2 regions of the Butyrivibrio hungatei genome follow, and region 1 is predicted to be linked to the other one. Evidence: riboswitches for the same ligand, from Rfam matches in the RefSeq annotation. Region 1 holds a riboswitch; the other holds the start of a gene.
The links. Region 1 has a riboswitch for thiamine pyrophosphate ahead of thiW (energy coupling factor transporter S component ThiW). Riboswitches for the same ligand answer to the same signal wherever they lie in the genome.
Positions count from the first base shown of each region.

Region 2: linked by a shared signal. The riboswitch ahead of thiT (energy-coupled thiamine transporter ThiT) and the one ahead of thiW (energy coupling factor transporter S component ThiW) in region 1 are both predicted to bind thiamine pyrophosphate.

Region 1 is NZ_CP017831.1:2,409,009-2,416,263, forward strand. It holds gene thiD (bifunctional hydroxymethylpyrimidine kinase/phosphomethylpyrimidine kinase) at 1-109, opposite strand, end outside; gene thiE (thiamine phosphate synthase) at 120-755, opposite strand; gene thiM (hydroxyethylthiazole kinase) at 765-1,583, opposite strand; gene thiW (energy coupling factor transporter S component ThiW) at 1,584-2,120, opposite strand; TPP riboswitch at 2,187-2,292, opposite strand; gene bhn_RS11190 (MFS transporter) at 2,963-4,282, opposite strand; gene bhn_RS11195 (MATE family efflux transporter) at 4,351-5,682, opposite strand; gene bhn_RS11200 (Crp/Fnr family transcriptional regulator) at 5,995-6,462, shown strand; gene bhn_RS11205 (ATP-binding protein) at 6,469-7,255, opposite strand, start outside.
Region 2 is NZ_CP017831.1:775,400-782,654, forward strand. It holds gene bhn_RS03925 (PD-(D/E)XK nuclease family protein) at 1-669, shown strand, start outside; gene addA (helicase-exonuclease AddAB subunit AddA) at 699-4,388, shown strand; gene thiT (energy-coupled thiamine transporter ThiT) at 4,375-5,076, opposite strand; TPP riboswitch at 5,138-5,242, opposite strand; gene hflX (GTPase HflX) at 5,312-6,652, shown strand; gene asnA (aspartate--ammonia ligase) at 6,705-7,255, shown strand, end outside.

The DNA.
Region 1 (7,255 bases):
TTATAACGCTCATTCCATATACTCCATGAGCTTCCATAGTCTTAAGATCAGCCTGTATTCCGGCTCCCCCGGAAGGATCTGACCCCGCTATCGATAAAACTGTTTTCATACCATTCCCCTTAAATTGTTTTTGCCGCCTCAAGTAAGTCCCTTGCAGCCTTCTCAGGATCCTCAGATTTCATGATCGCTGATACCACGCAAATACCTGCTATTGGCGCCCCTTTCAATATCTGAAGGTTACTGCTATTTAGTCCTCCTATGGCATTTGCAGGAATTGGTACTGCTCTGCAAATATCTTTTAATGTATCAACAGAAGTCAGCACTGTCTTAACCTTAGTGGTTGTTGGATAAATTGCTCCAACTCCCAGATAGTCTGCTCCCTGCTCACAGGCTATTTTTGCCTGTTCCACAGTCTTTGTGGTTGCTCCGATTATCATCTTGTCGCCGACAATCATTCTTGCTATATCTACAGGCATATCGCTCTGTCCCAGATGAACTCCCTCCGCGCCTATAGCCATAGCCACATCCACGCGGTCATCTACAATCAGGGGCACGCCATACTTTCTCGTAATTTCATGTACTTTTTTTCCAAGCTCCATGTACTCTCTGGTGCTCTTATCCTTTTCCCTTATCTGCACCATGGTGACTCCGCCCTTTAATGCCCTCTCTATCTTTTCTAGGAAAAGAGCTTCTGTAAGGCCTGTACTATCTGTTACAAGGTAAAGTTTCATGCTGTCTTTATCTAGTCTCTCCATTTTCCCGTCCTACTCTTTTCTTATCTTTGCTAGTTTTCTTATATCCTCATCCTGCAAAAGGCTTACTTCATCTAAAAGCTTTACTAAGAATGTTCCGCTTCCGACAGGTTCTTTAGCCGCTCTTTCTCCAGCAATTCCAAGGAAAGCACAGGCTTCTGCCACAGCTTCAATATCTTCCTGGGCCGCTAAAAAGCTCGCACATATAGCACCTAACATACAGCCAGTACCAGTGATCATCCCTAGTTCTTTGACACCGTTAGCTACTGCATAATTCCTCTCTCCGTCAGTAACTATGTCAGTTTTGCCGCTAGCAAGAATCACCGCATCAAGGTCCTTAGCTAGCTCTTTTGCTACGCTAGCGATATCTTCTGTATTTAAGGAAGCGTCGCCATCAACGCCGCTTCCCTTGTAGTTATCATCATATAAAGCCTTTATCTCGGAGTAATTTCCCTTTATCACCAGAAATGGCTTGGATTCCTCAGTAGTACATATGCAATCCATCGCTGTGATCAGTTTCTTGTAAAAGAACTCTTTTCTAATGTCAGAGCAAGCTACTCCCACAGCATCCACAACTATTGGAATCCTTTTATAGAGCGCTGTCTCAAAGGACTTCCTCATGGCTTCCATTCTTACATCAGTTATGTTTCCAAGATTTATCAAAAGAGCATCCGCTGAATCCGTAATATCTACAACCTCTGCCGGATGCTCAGCCATGATAGGCCTTGCTCCAAGTCCCAGAACCGAATTTGCACATTGCATAATGGATATTGGATTTGTTATGCAGTGGATCAGCTTATTACTGCACTTTAGCTTTTTTATGATTTCCATTTAAGCCGCCTTATCTTCGCTTCTTGGTACGTCTTTTAATGCATCCTGAATCTTCTTGAGCTGGCCTGTAGCCTTAAGCCTTAAAAGAAGCACAAATGCAATGCTTCCGCCGATCAAAGTTCCCATGATAAAGGATGGTACGTAAAAGAACCATGTAAGGCCTTCTTTGCCCCACAGATAGGTCATTACAGGATATGAAACGATTGCTCCGATAATACCTGTTCCAATGATCTCACCAAGAACTGCAGCTATTATCTTGCCTTTTGATAATTTGTAGAAAATACCTGAAAGTGTAGCGCCAAACACTGCCCCAGTAAGCGCAAGGGGAGGAATCCCCATGATCATCATTCTGATAACCCCTATCAGAACTGCGCAAAGAAATGCATAGGCAGGGCCCATAAACACTGCACATGTGACGTTGATAAGATGCGCCATAGGGCACATTCCCTCAACTCTTAGGATTGGTGATATTACAACTCCCAAAGCAACAAACATTGCAAGCATCACCATTCGTAGTAAGTAGTTACTTTTTTTCATAGCCATATCTCCTTGTAAAGTATGAAGCGGAAGCTCCCATCTGGATAGCTTCCGCATAAATTCACTCCTACTAAAACAAGGCATCCCTACGTTGGCATTATCCAAATCAGGTTCTCGGTCGAAGGTCACACCTTCCTCTCAGCCTGTACTACAAGCTCCCGTTTCTTTAGTTGTCTTATTTGTTATACACCCGCAAAGGTCAGGATGCAATAGTCTTTATTACTTTTTTATCACCATTCGCAGCTTCAGGCTATGGAGGGGACCCGCAGTAGGCCATATGGGGCCCGTAGCCAACCCAAGGGGGCCGCCAGCCTGAAGTTTATTATTTGTGAGTCTCTGAGGATTTTTCTATGTTCATGAGCGTTATATTTCTTACTTTAAATTCTGTTTTGAAACACTGTCTGAGTCTTTGATGCCATTTTTGCTGTAAAGTTTTGTTTTGCCCTCATCAAAAAAACGATACTTTTCTATGTGCTCATGCAGCTTTTGTTTTAATACGCATGCTCTTGCTAAACGCAAACCGCATGCGCTTCAAAAGCTGCTTATGAGCACAAGAAAATGGCGTTTTTTTGAAATCGTTCAAACCCAAAACTTTACATGCAAAAAATGGCAATCAAAGGCGACGCCACATTCACTTAGCGAAGAATGAGCTTAGTGAATGACGCACAGAGTGTTTTGTTTCAAAGAATTTAAAGTAAGAAATATAATGCCATGAACATAAAAATCCAAAGGATGAACAAAAATAAACTTCAGGCTGGCGGCCCCACTGGGTTGGCTACGGGCCCCATATGGCCTGCTGCGGGTCCCCTCCAAAGCCTGAAGCTGTGAATGATGATATAAATTTAAAGCTTTTGATGTTCGCGGTGGGCGAAGTATAAAGGGATCAGCGTAAGGAGCACTACTATGAGACCTGCGATAAATACTGCGTTTGTAGGCAGGTACTCTGTGAAGCCGTACTCATCAACAAATTCTCCACTGTTCTTGATAACAGGATTGGAGATGAGCGGTGCGATCACCATAGGTATCAGTACGTAAAAGACGATTCGGATACCCTCAAATTGTCCTCTGGAATCTTCTGGATACAGGCGCTTGGACCAAACTGTGATGGTCTGTAAAAAGAGGATATATCCGATACCTACAAACAACATTCCTGCCATAAGGTTAGGATTCCATACAGTGCTTGGATCAACATTTGTAGGCGATACCAAAAGCCCGATTATAAGAAGTCCTATGGAATTAAGTATTATTGCAGCAAATATGAGTAGTGATGACCTATCAGCCTTTATAAGCTTAATAGCTGGAATTGTAACGAACATGGCAACAATAAGTCCCACACCCTCTATAAGTCCCATGGTATCAGCTGTAAAGCCAAGGTAATAGATCATGAAGTTGCCTAAATGTGAGAAATATACATTAAAAGAGATGAAGTATACCGCAAGCATCAGGTTTACAAATACAAGTTCTCTGTGCTGTAGATATGCTTTTAAGTTAAATATTGAAAAGAACTGCTCTGAGAAAGAACCCTTTATTGAAGGCTTTAGGTTATCCACATCCTTCATTCCAAACAGTGATATTATCCCCAAAAGAATCACACTTCCACCAATAACAGTAAAGAGTCTCATGTAGTTATCATCTGCGCCAACAAGAAGTCCACCAGCTATAGTTCCTACAATTGTTCCTATTACAGGCTGAACTGCAAGTGCAGCTCCAAGTGCTCCCGAATTGTCAGGAGTCATATGGTCATTGATCCAGGCATTAAAGCCTATATCATTTCCCATAGATCCAAAGAAGCTCATGATAGCATCTGCTGCCACAACAGCAAATGCAATTCCAATAAGCGCAGAATTGCTGCCCTTATTCATAAATTCAGTTGTTCCAAAGAGGATAGTGAAGATTCCCCAGAGAATGTAACCAACAGATACAAGCGTCTTTCTATTACCCTTTCTGTCAGATACACATCCAAAAAGAAATGTAGAAACTGTAGTTGCCGCCGCAGATATAGCCAGCATCCACGAAATGATAGTTGGGTCCTTGGCAATCTTGGCATACACAAAGGTATTAAACCATTGATTCTCCATATTCCAGCACAGCTGTCCCGCAAGACCAAGGAGCCAGATCAAAGCCCAGAATCCAATACTGCTTTTTGCATTATTTTTCCCCATATTAGTTACCCCCGTATACATCAATTATACTACCGGTAACTAATATGGGGAATGTACCTAGAATCTTATCAATCAAATATCTCTTTCCACAAAAATACCTTAAACAGTACAAACGCTACAACAGTGGTGAATATATCCGATACAAACTGTGCTGATATAACTCCATTTAATCCCATCATCAAAGACAACACTATCATCACAGGTAAGAACACAATTCCCTGCCTGCATGCAGACAACACAAATGCTCCGGTAGCCTTGCCTGTTGCCTGGAAGGAGCATATCACTATAAGACATACGCCCATAAGTGGCATTCCTAGAAGCTGCATTCTGAGCATCATTACGCCCATCTTTATCATCTCAGGATCAGTCAGGAATCTAGCGATAAGCCCATTTGCAAATGCAGATAAAAGAACCAAGAACACAATTCCAGTTCCGCCAGTAACAGCCATTCCGAAAGCCAATATCTTTTTTAATCTATCCTTAAGTCCAGCACCGTAGTTGTAGCCAATAAGTGGCTGTCCGCCAAAAGCAAGACCTACGATCACCAGAAGCGCTATATTAACAATCTTGAGCACAATTCCCATGATAGCTATATTGTCATCGCCGTAAGGCTGAAGGAATCTGTTAGTAAGTGTAATACCTACTGTCTGCATGAGGTTTGTGATACTTGATGGAAGTCCGATAGCAAGGATACTTCCAAAAGATGCAGCATCAAGACTAAACATCCTAAAGTCCATGGAGAGCACATTACTCTTTTTAACAATAATTACTACAAAGAAAACACAGGTCACAATATATCCGATAACTGTAGCAATAGCTGCACCTGCTGCCCCCATTCCAAGTCCAAAGATAAATATTGGATCAAGGATCATGTTTACAACTGTTCCAATGATGGAACCGATCATGGACTGTAGTGACATTCCCTCTGCTCTTAACAGGTTAGATGGAACAAGTGAAAAGATAACAAAGGTTGATCCTAATATAAGCCAAGAATAGTACTGGTCTGCGTAAGCATAAGTCTGGGCTGTAGAGCCTAATACCATAAGTATCTGCTTTTTAAATGCAAGCATGATAACTGTAAATACTAAACCTGTGATAATTGCACTATAAAAGCACAGAACGCTCTTCTTTCTAGCATCATCTGTATCGTGAGCTCCAAGAATTCTAGATATAACAGAGCTTCCACCAATACCAAATATATCTCCTATTGCCAAAAGAAGTGTAAAAAGTGGCGCACATAGTGATATTCCTGCAATTAAATTAGTATTTCCTGTAAGGGCTATGAAATAGGTGTCCACAAGGTTGTAAACAAGAGTCACGACCATACCCATTACTACAGGAAGTGCCATTTTCATATAGGCCTTTGGAATAGCTTCTTTTTCAAATAAATCGTTTTGCATAACTGACCTCACTAAAACATATTATTGAAACAAAAAATCCATAACCCGCTAGGATTATGGATTTCCGTACCGTGGCAGAATCTCTTCCGCCCTACTAACAATATTTTCAACGGGGTTTATGCTACCATTACAATTTTTAATTGTCAAAACTTTTATCTTAGGATCTCATCAATCCTTGCTTTTTCTTTGTAGTCCTTGTCAAATTGAGCTACCTCCGTTATCTATAATTATACCTATGTATGCTATAATATAGAATATAAACTATCGTTTTTTCACAGTTTCTTTTTCCAATACGAGGGCGAAAACATGCTGATGAAAATACCCGAAGGTACTGTCATAATTCGCGAAGGCGAAGTAAATATGGACATGTACAAGATAATAAGTGGAAATGCAGAGATATATACGGGATATGGAACTGACAAGGAGGCAATTCTTGGAATTGTTTCTAAGGATGATTACTTTGGAGAGATGGGTCTTTTAACCCAGAAGCCAGCAATATACACTGTTGTGGCATTCAATGACATGGCGGTCATGAGGATCACTCTTGCAGATATCGACGAATACATTAAGAGTAATCATCACGACACCTTCGTCATCATGAAGAAAATGGCTGAATCCATGTACAACATGAAATACAGCATGGATATGTTCGTAAAAGACGTGGCTGAGGGCCGCGTGGATGTTAGAGAAAAGAACTATCAAGGGTTCTTTTCAAATCAATTTGCCAAGTACAATGTTCGCGGCGAAGTCGCCGGAACAAAGTACGAGAAAAAGAAATAAGATCTATCAAGTCAGCTCATAAACAAGGTTTCTAAGCTCCTGCTTTCTGTCATTTAGAAGTAGGAGCTTATTATAATTGTAATAAGCTTCATTACCTGTATCCTTAACAAATTTGAGGCTGTAATATGCATTTGATAGCTCTGTTATGAAGATTACCATCTCCTGGCTGCCGGTCAGAGACTCTGGATCGCCAAAGGTCTCTTCAACAAATTCAAAGCTGTGTGTCAGGTGAGCGTCTGTAGCCTTGATCCTGGCCTGGCGGGCATCTTCTCTTTCAGTGAACCATTTCTTGGCATAGTCTATGGCACTGCTTCCACCAGAAGCCTCGCGTTCCAGCAATTCAGACAGCTCTCTAATAAGCCCAATAGCAAGGCGTTTTACCTTTTCATCATCTCTGCTGATCATGCCTGCTTCAGCCTCTGCATCCAAGGCACTTTCCATATCACCTGCAACAGCGCCAAAATCAGCTGCATCACTTTCAGAAGCCTTTTCTTTTATGATCTCAAATAGGATCTTCTGAACAGCCTGATCTTTAGCATAATCCCTAAACTCATCCATAAGTTTATCTGTAAGAAGCCCGAGAATACTGAGTTTTTCATCAAAAGAGCCATTTCTTAAAGCTTCTTTGTTTTCAGGGAATCTTCCTTCCAAGATATCAGGAATTTTGTATAGCTCATTGTATCTGCGATACAGTTCATAGTAATCAGCAAAATCCCTTGCTATCTCTATATTTTGAAGGTACTGACTTGTAAGATTCTCATTAACTTCAATGCCAAGCTTTTCGTTAACCTTG
Region 2 (7,255 bases), 1.5 Mb from region 1:
CTTCGTGGAAGGATTGACCGAGTTGATCTATATGAGGATTCGGATCATGTTTATGTGAAGGTAATAGATTTCAAATCCGGTAATCATAAATTCAATGTGGCATCTTTATATTATGGTATTCAGCTACAGCTGGTCATGTATATGAATGTTGCAACAGCTGCAAGCAGGAAAATGTCTAATGGAAAAGAAGTGCTACCTGCTGCAATCCTCTATTATCATGTAGATGATCCTATGGCTGAAGGAAAAAATGATTTACAACCAGATGTTATCAATGAAGAGATAAAGCAAAAGCTTAAAATGACTGGTGTGGTCAGTGAAAAAACAGATGTCATACAGATGCTTGATGACAGCATAAATGGTAAGTCTGACATCATTCCAGTTGAGTTTAAAAAGGACGGCAGCTTATCTTCCAGATCTTCAACATTAAGTGATGCTGACTATGGAGCAATCTCCAGATTCACAGAAAAGAAGATAAGAGAGTTCGGAAAGAGCATTCTAAACGGTAATATCGAGGTTAACCCTTATGAGATGGGAGACCGGTCATCCTGCACGTACTGCTCATACCGCTCTATATGTGGATATGATGAATCTATAAAGGGATATTCCAAGAGAAATCTTGATATTTCAAGTAGCGATGCAATGGAAATCATTAAATCTGAGGATAATTAATTCTAGATTTTAGAATTGGAAAAGAGACTATGGGAGTAAATTTTACTGAAGAACAACAGGCTGTTATTGATGCAAGAGACGCCAATATACTAGTATCTGCCGCAGCTGGCTCAGGTAAGACAGCTGTACTTGTAGAGAGAATAATTCAGATGATCAGCAGCGATATGGATATTGATCATCTGCTTGTTGTGACTTTTACAAAGGCAGCTGCTGCACAGATGAAGGAAAAGATCACTCTTGCAATTCAAGAAAAATTGTTGACTGATCCGGATAATAAGCACCTTCAAAAACAGGAGACACTTATTCACAATGCTCAGATCACAACTATAGATGCCTTTTGCCAGTATGTTCTTAGAAACAATTTTAATGTAATAGGACTTGACCCTTCATTCCATGTGGGAGATGACGGAGAACTGCGTCTTCTTCAGGAAGAAGTTATGAAACAGCTCTTTGAAGATGAGTATGCTCTTGCAAAAGAAAACGGCAATGAGGATTTCCTTTATTGCATGGACTATTTTAGTACAGGAAGTAACGATAAGAAGGTTGAAGAATACATTGGAGAGCTGTATCGCTTTTCTATGAGTATGCCCTGGCCGGAAGACTGGATCGCAAGTAGAGCATCAGACTATGACCTTGGAGATAGATCTTTTGACCAGGAAGAGTGGGTAAAAGACTGCGTTACATATATTAAGAGGTCATTAAAAGAGGCTTCTCAGAAGCTTGATACAGCCATCAGAATTACCAATGAGCCAGACGGTCCATATTACTATGGTGACAGGTTCCAAATTGAAAAAGACAGTATTGATGCGGTTTTACAATATGATACCTACGATGAGCTATTTGACAGGGTTCGCGGGATTACCTTCGACAGACTTCCAGGAAAAAAGGACCCTTCCGTATCTGAGGATAAGAAGGAATATGCTAAGAGCCTTAGAGACGAAGTAAAAGAGATCGTAAAAAAACTTGTGGAGAATTATCTTGCACTTCCATCAGAAACTGTAGTTTCTCAGATGAAACTCTGTGACAGGGCAGTAAAAGAGCTGTGTAGACTTACACTTGAATACAAGAAGCGTTACGATGCCAAAAAGCGTGAGGATCAGCTCATAGACTTTTCAGATATGGAGCACTTTGCTCTGCAGATATTAGTTGAGCATCCGGGAGACACTCCATCTGCTGTAGCCCTTGAATACAGGGACTATTTCAAGGAAGTTCTTATTGATGAGTATCAGGACAGTAATAACGTACAGGAATTGATCCTTAAGTCTATTGCAGGCGAAGAGGCTGCAAAGTCTGAGAGGTTCATGGTAGGCGATGTCAAGCAGAGTATTTATAAGTTCAGGCTTGCAAGACCTGAGATCTTCATGGATAAGCTCTCATCCTATGACAAGGAAAAGGGAGCCAAGAACCATAGAATCGACCTGCACAAGAACTTTAGAAGCAGAAAAGAGGTTCTTGAGATCACAAACTATATATTCAAGAAGATAATGGGCACTGACCTTGGAGGAGTAGCTTACGACAAGGACGCAGAGCTTGTTACTGGTGCTGATTACCCGGCTGAGACCTATGGTGTAACCCCGGAACTTATGCTGATCGATGGGGAAGAGGTCTATGACGGCTCAGTAGATATGACAGCTTATGATGCCAAAGAAAAAGAGGCTCTAGCAATTGCCGGCAGGATTCATGAGCTTATGAAGGAAGACCCTGATCTAAGCTTTAAGGATATGGTTATCCTTCTTAGAAGTAATGCTGGCTGGGATGATGTGTTTAAAAATACCCTTGAATCCCAGGGAATTCCAACATATATAGAGTCAAAAAGTGGATATTTTGATGCCTGGGAGGTATCTATACTTCTAAATCTCATTTCAATTGTGGATAACCCGCTTCAAGACATTCCACTTGTAAGTGTCATGCATTCTTGCATAGGTGGTTTTTCTGATGAGGAGCTTGCAAGCATCAGGATTGCCATAGATGGGGATGAAGAACTTAGTGATGGCGACTCTTTTTACAGAGGAATCAAGGGACTTGTGGAAAAGTCTGAGGATTCATATCCAAAATTAAAAACTTTTGTGGATATGATCGAAGATTTCAGGGAAAGATCTGTCTACACTCCTGTTCATGAGCTTTTGCAGTATATAGTGGATAAGACAGGATTTGACAGCTATATCACAGCTATGCCTGCAGGAGAAAAGAGAAGAGCTAATTTGAAGCTTCTTTTGACAAATGCAGCAAATTTCGAAAAGACAAGCTTTAGAGGATTATTTCACTTTGTAAGATATATCGAGCATCTTAAGGTTGTTCAGGTGGATTACGGCGAAGCTGGCATAATAGATGAAAATGCTAATGTAGTTCGCATTATGAGTATTCATAAGAGTAAAGGTCTTGAGTTCCCTGTTGTATTCGTTGCCGGCCTTTCCAAGAACTTTAACAGAATGGATACCAAGGGCGATATCGTAACAGACCTTGACCTTGGCATAGGCGTAAAGTGCGTAGATACTGAGCTTAGAGTAAAATACGATACTCTAAAGAGAATAATGATAGCAGATAAAATGAATACAGATAGCCTTGGAGAAGAGCTTAGAGTCTTATATGTTGCCCTTACAAGAGCCAAGGAAAAGCTGATCATGACAGCATATGTCAAGAAGCTTGCAGATACTCTTATAAAGGCTGCCCGTAATCTTCCGGTAATTGCTGAAAGCGGAGAGCTACTGCCATATTCAATGAGGCTTTCCTTTTCAAGCTATTTTGATTTTATTTTGGCTGCCCTTATCAGACATCCTCAGGTAAAAGAGCTGCTTTCAAAATATGAGATATCCTTTGACAGCGTGAACGCACATTTTGACGATGAAAAACAGGTTCCGGCACTTACTTTTAAGAGCCTTTCAGATAGTGATCTTGCTGCGATAATCGAAAGTCAAGGGGTAACAGGTGTTATCAGAAGAGCAGAGCTTGAATCAGATGCTGACTTGGAATTCGATAAAGATCTTTCAGACAGACTAAAGGAAAAATTCAGCGCCATGTACGCCTTCGAAAACCTTAAGGGTCTTTTCACCAAGACAACTGTTACAGAACTTAAAAAACACATGTTAGAGCAGGAAGGTGAGGTATTTACAAAGGATATAAGTCAGGAGAATGCCCCTGTATATGAAACTGTAGAAGGTAAGCTTTCTGGAGCAGAAAGAGGTACTGCATACCATAGGATCATGGAACTTTTGGATGAGGATATTTATGGAAATGCGACATTAGCTGATCTTTCCAGAAAAGAAATAGCACAGGAAGTTGAAAAATGGCTTACTAAGAAGACTACAGAAAAGGTGATCCCTTCAGAATATGAAAGCGCGGTCAATGAATGGGACGTAGCCACATTTCTTTTGACAGACCTTGGAAAAAGGATGGGTAGAGCCTATAGAAACAATGCTCTTATGAGAGAAAGACCATTTATGATGGGAATTGACGCAGGTAGGCTTGATGAGAAGTTTCCTGATGGAGAGATGGTGCTCATACAGGGTATCATTGATGCTTTCTTTGTTGAAGATGGTGAAATAGTACTGCTGGACTATAAGACAGACAAGGTCAGCGATGAAACTGAGCTTGTGAGTCGTTATAGGATCCAGCTGGACTATTACAAAGAAGCTTTGGAAGCTTCGACAAATATGAAGGTTAAAGAAATATATATTTATTCCTTCTCTTTGGGAAAAGAGATTCCGCTTAGCTTACAGTAACTGATCTTTTAAGTGTCTTTTCATTGAGCTCGAATTTCAGGCGGTTAAGACCTGTGTGCACTGCAGGGATTGCGACAACTGCAATTGTGATGATTGCTTCAACTGCAATATATGAGCCATTGTAAAGAACTGAGTAAAGAAGTGGTGACATACCTTCTGGTGCGTAATCTGCAAAGAAGATGACACCTGAAAGTGTTGAAAATACGAATCTGCCAAAGATTCCGACAAGGTAACCAATGTACATGCCGTGCTTCTTGTTATAAAAGAAACCAGCAAGTCCCAATGCTGTAAAAGCAAGGAAGTAATCACATACAAGCTGAGGAGCACTGATGATATAAGGATCAACGATAAGCTGGAGAAGTCCATAGGCAAAGGCTGCTGACAAGCTGATCCTTGCTCCGTAGAGATATCCGATATATGTGATAAAGAACATGCTAAGAAGTGTGACTGAACCGCCCATTGGTGCCTTGAAGAGCTTTACATTAGATAAAACAAATGCAAGAGCAAGGCAAAGAGCTGATGTTGTGAGCTGCTTGATGCTGATAGAACTTTTGCCATCTTTGTTAATGAAGAAACTTACAGATAGAAGCAGCAGAACACCGAGAACTACTCCGACGATATAGCCGGCTGTTGTAAAACCGTATGTTACATAGCCGTCATCAACAATTTTTTCAAATAATAGATTCATAAAAATACCTCCCTTTACCGCATAAAGGGAGGTTATTTGTACTCACATCTAATAAAAGATGTTATAATCAATCGTGCTTCCCTACGCTGGTACTAACCAGATCAGGTAATAAGGGTTAGACGTGCATTGCACGTACACTCTCAGCATTGCTCCCCTAGCGGTTAATATGTTTTTTTTCTAGTCTTATTAAACGCTTAGCCCAGGGGTTTGTCAATAGCTCCACGGAGGTAAAAAAGTGAAAAATACTATATATGAAAACATAAAACAAACTGCAAATCCAAGGGCTATCTTGGTTGGTCTTAATGTTAATAGAAGTGAATCAGACTTTGAGAGGTCTATGGATGAGTTAAAAGAGCTCACTAAGGCTATAGATATAGACGCGGTCTGTACTGTTACACAGGCTCTTCCAAGTCCAGACAGAAGTACCTACATTGGAAGCGGTAAGGTTGAGGAAGTAAGATCCTCTCTTGATGTATTTGATGCAAATATCATCATCTTTAATGATACTCTTTCACCAATGCAGCTAAGAAACCTTGAAAAGGCGCTGGATACAGAGGTTATAGACAGAACAGGACTGATCCTTCAGATATTTGCAAGACGCGCCAAAACAAGAGAAGCTAGACTTCAGGTTGAGTATGCGCAGCTCCAATACATGCTGCCTAGACTTGCTCATATGCGAAAAGCTCTTTCAAGGCAGGGGGGCGGTAGCGGAAGATTATCCAACAAAGGTTCTGGTGAGAAACAGCTTGAACTTGATAGACGTAGGATCGAGCATCGTATGGCTGAGCTTAGAAGGGAACTTGATGCTGTTGAAAAAGAGCGTGTGACCCAGAGAGGAAAGCGCATAAATTCAGGCATGCCGCGTATATCCCTGGTTGGATACACCAATGCCGGCAAATCAACGATCATGAACAATCTTTTAAGGCTCTATGGCGGTGATGCCTATGATGAGAAGCAGGTTCTTGAAAAAGACATGCTTTTTGCAACACTTGATACTTCAGTTAGAAAGATAGCAGCTCCGGGCCGTAGACCATTTCTTTTGGCAGATACAGTAGGATTTATAAGCGAACTTCCACATTCACTTGTTAAGGCCTTTAGATCTACCCTTGATGAAGCTAAGTTTGCGGACATTCTTTTGGAAGTGATCGACTTTAGTGATCCTGAGTACCGCTACCATATGGATGTGACAAAAGAGACTCTTACAGAGATAGGTGCTGGTGACATCCCAGTTCTTTATGTATTTAATAAGTCAGACGTGGTTCAGGAGCAGCAAAAAGATAATAGTCAGCTTGTTATGGATGTTCCAAGAATGATGGATGACAGGATATACATATCAGCCAAGGCTGACGACAGCTTGGATACACTTATTGAATTTATAGAAAAGAAACTTTCAGAAAGCGAAGCAGAGTATGAACTCATCCTTCCATATTCTGAAGGGGCTGTCCTTAGCTCTTTTAACGAGAGAGGAATAGTAAAGAGTACGGAATATCTTCCTGAAGGGATCAAGATAGTAGCTACGTTGAGCGCTTCAGATGCCACTAAATATCAAGAATTTTTTTCTTGCAATCTAGGCTAAAAAGATATTTAATTGAATATGAATATTTTAGTAAAGGAAAGCGTTAAAGAATATGGAAAACCTTAAAATTCCCAAGAACTACAAATCAGCTCTAGATCTGCATGATACTCAGGTAGGAATCAAGACTGTTAAAGATTTCTTTCAGGGTATGCTTTCAACAAGACTTAATCTTCAGAGAGTTACAGCACCACTTTTTGTAATTCCTGAGTCAGGACTTAATGACAATCTTAATGGCGTTGAGAGACCAGTTTCTTTCGATATCCTCAACGAGGGTGGTCGCGAGGCTGAGATCGTACATTCTCTTGCCAAGTGGAAGAGATATGCCCTCAAGAAGTACGGCTTTAATGTTGGGGAAGGTCTTTATACAGATATGAATGCCATCCGCCGTGATGAGGTTCCTGATAATATCCACTCAATCTTTGTAGACCAGTGGGACTGGGAAAAGGTTATAGATAAAAAGGACAGAAACATCGATTTCCTCAAGGAAACAGTTCAGAACGTATACAAGGTTCTCAGAAAGACTGAGAAGTTCATGTCCATTCAGTATGATTACATCGAAGAGATCCTTCCAGATGAGATCTTCTTTATTACAACACAGGAACT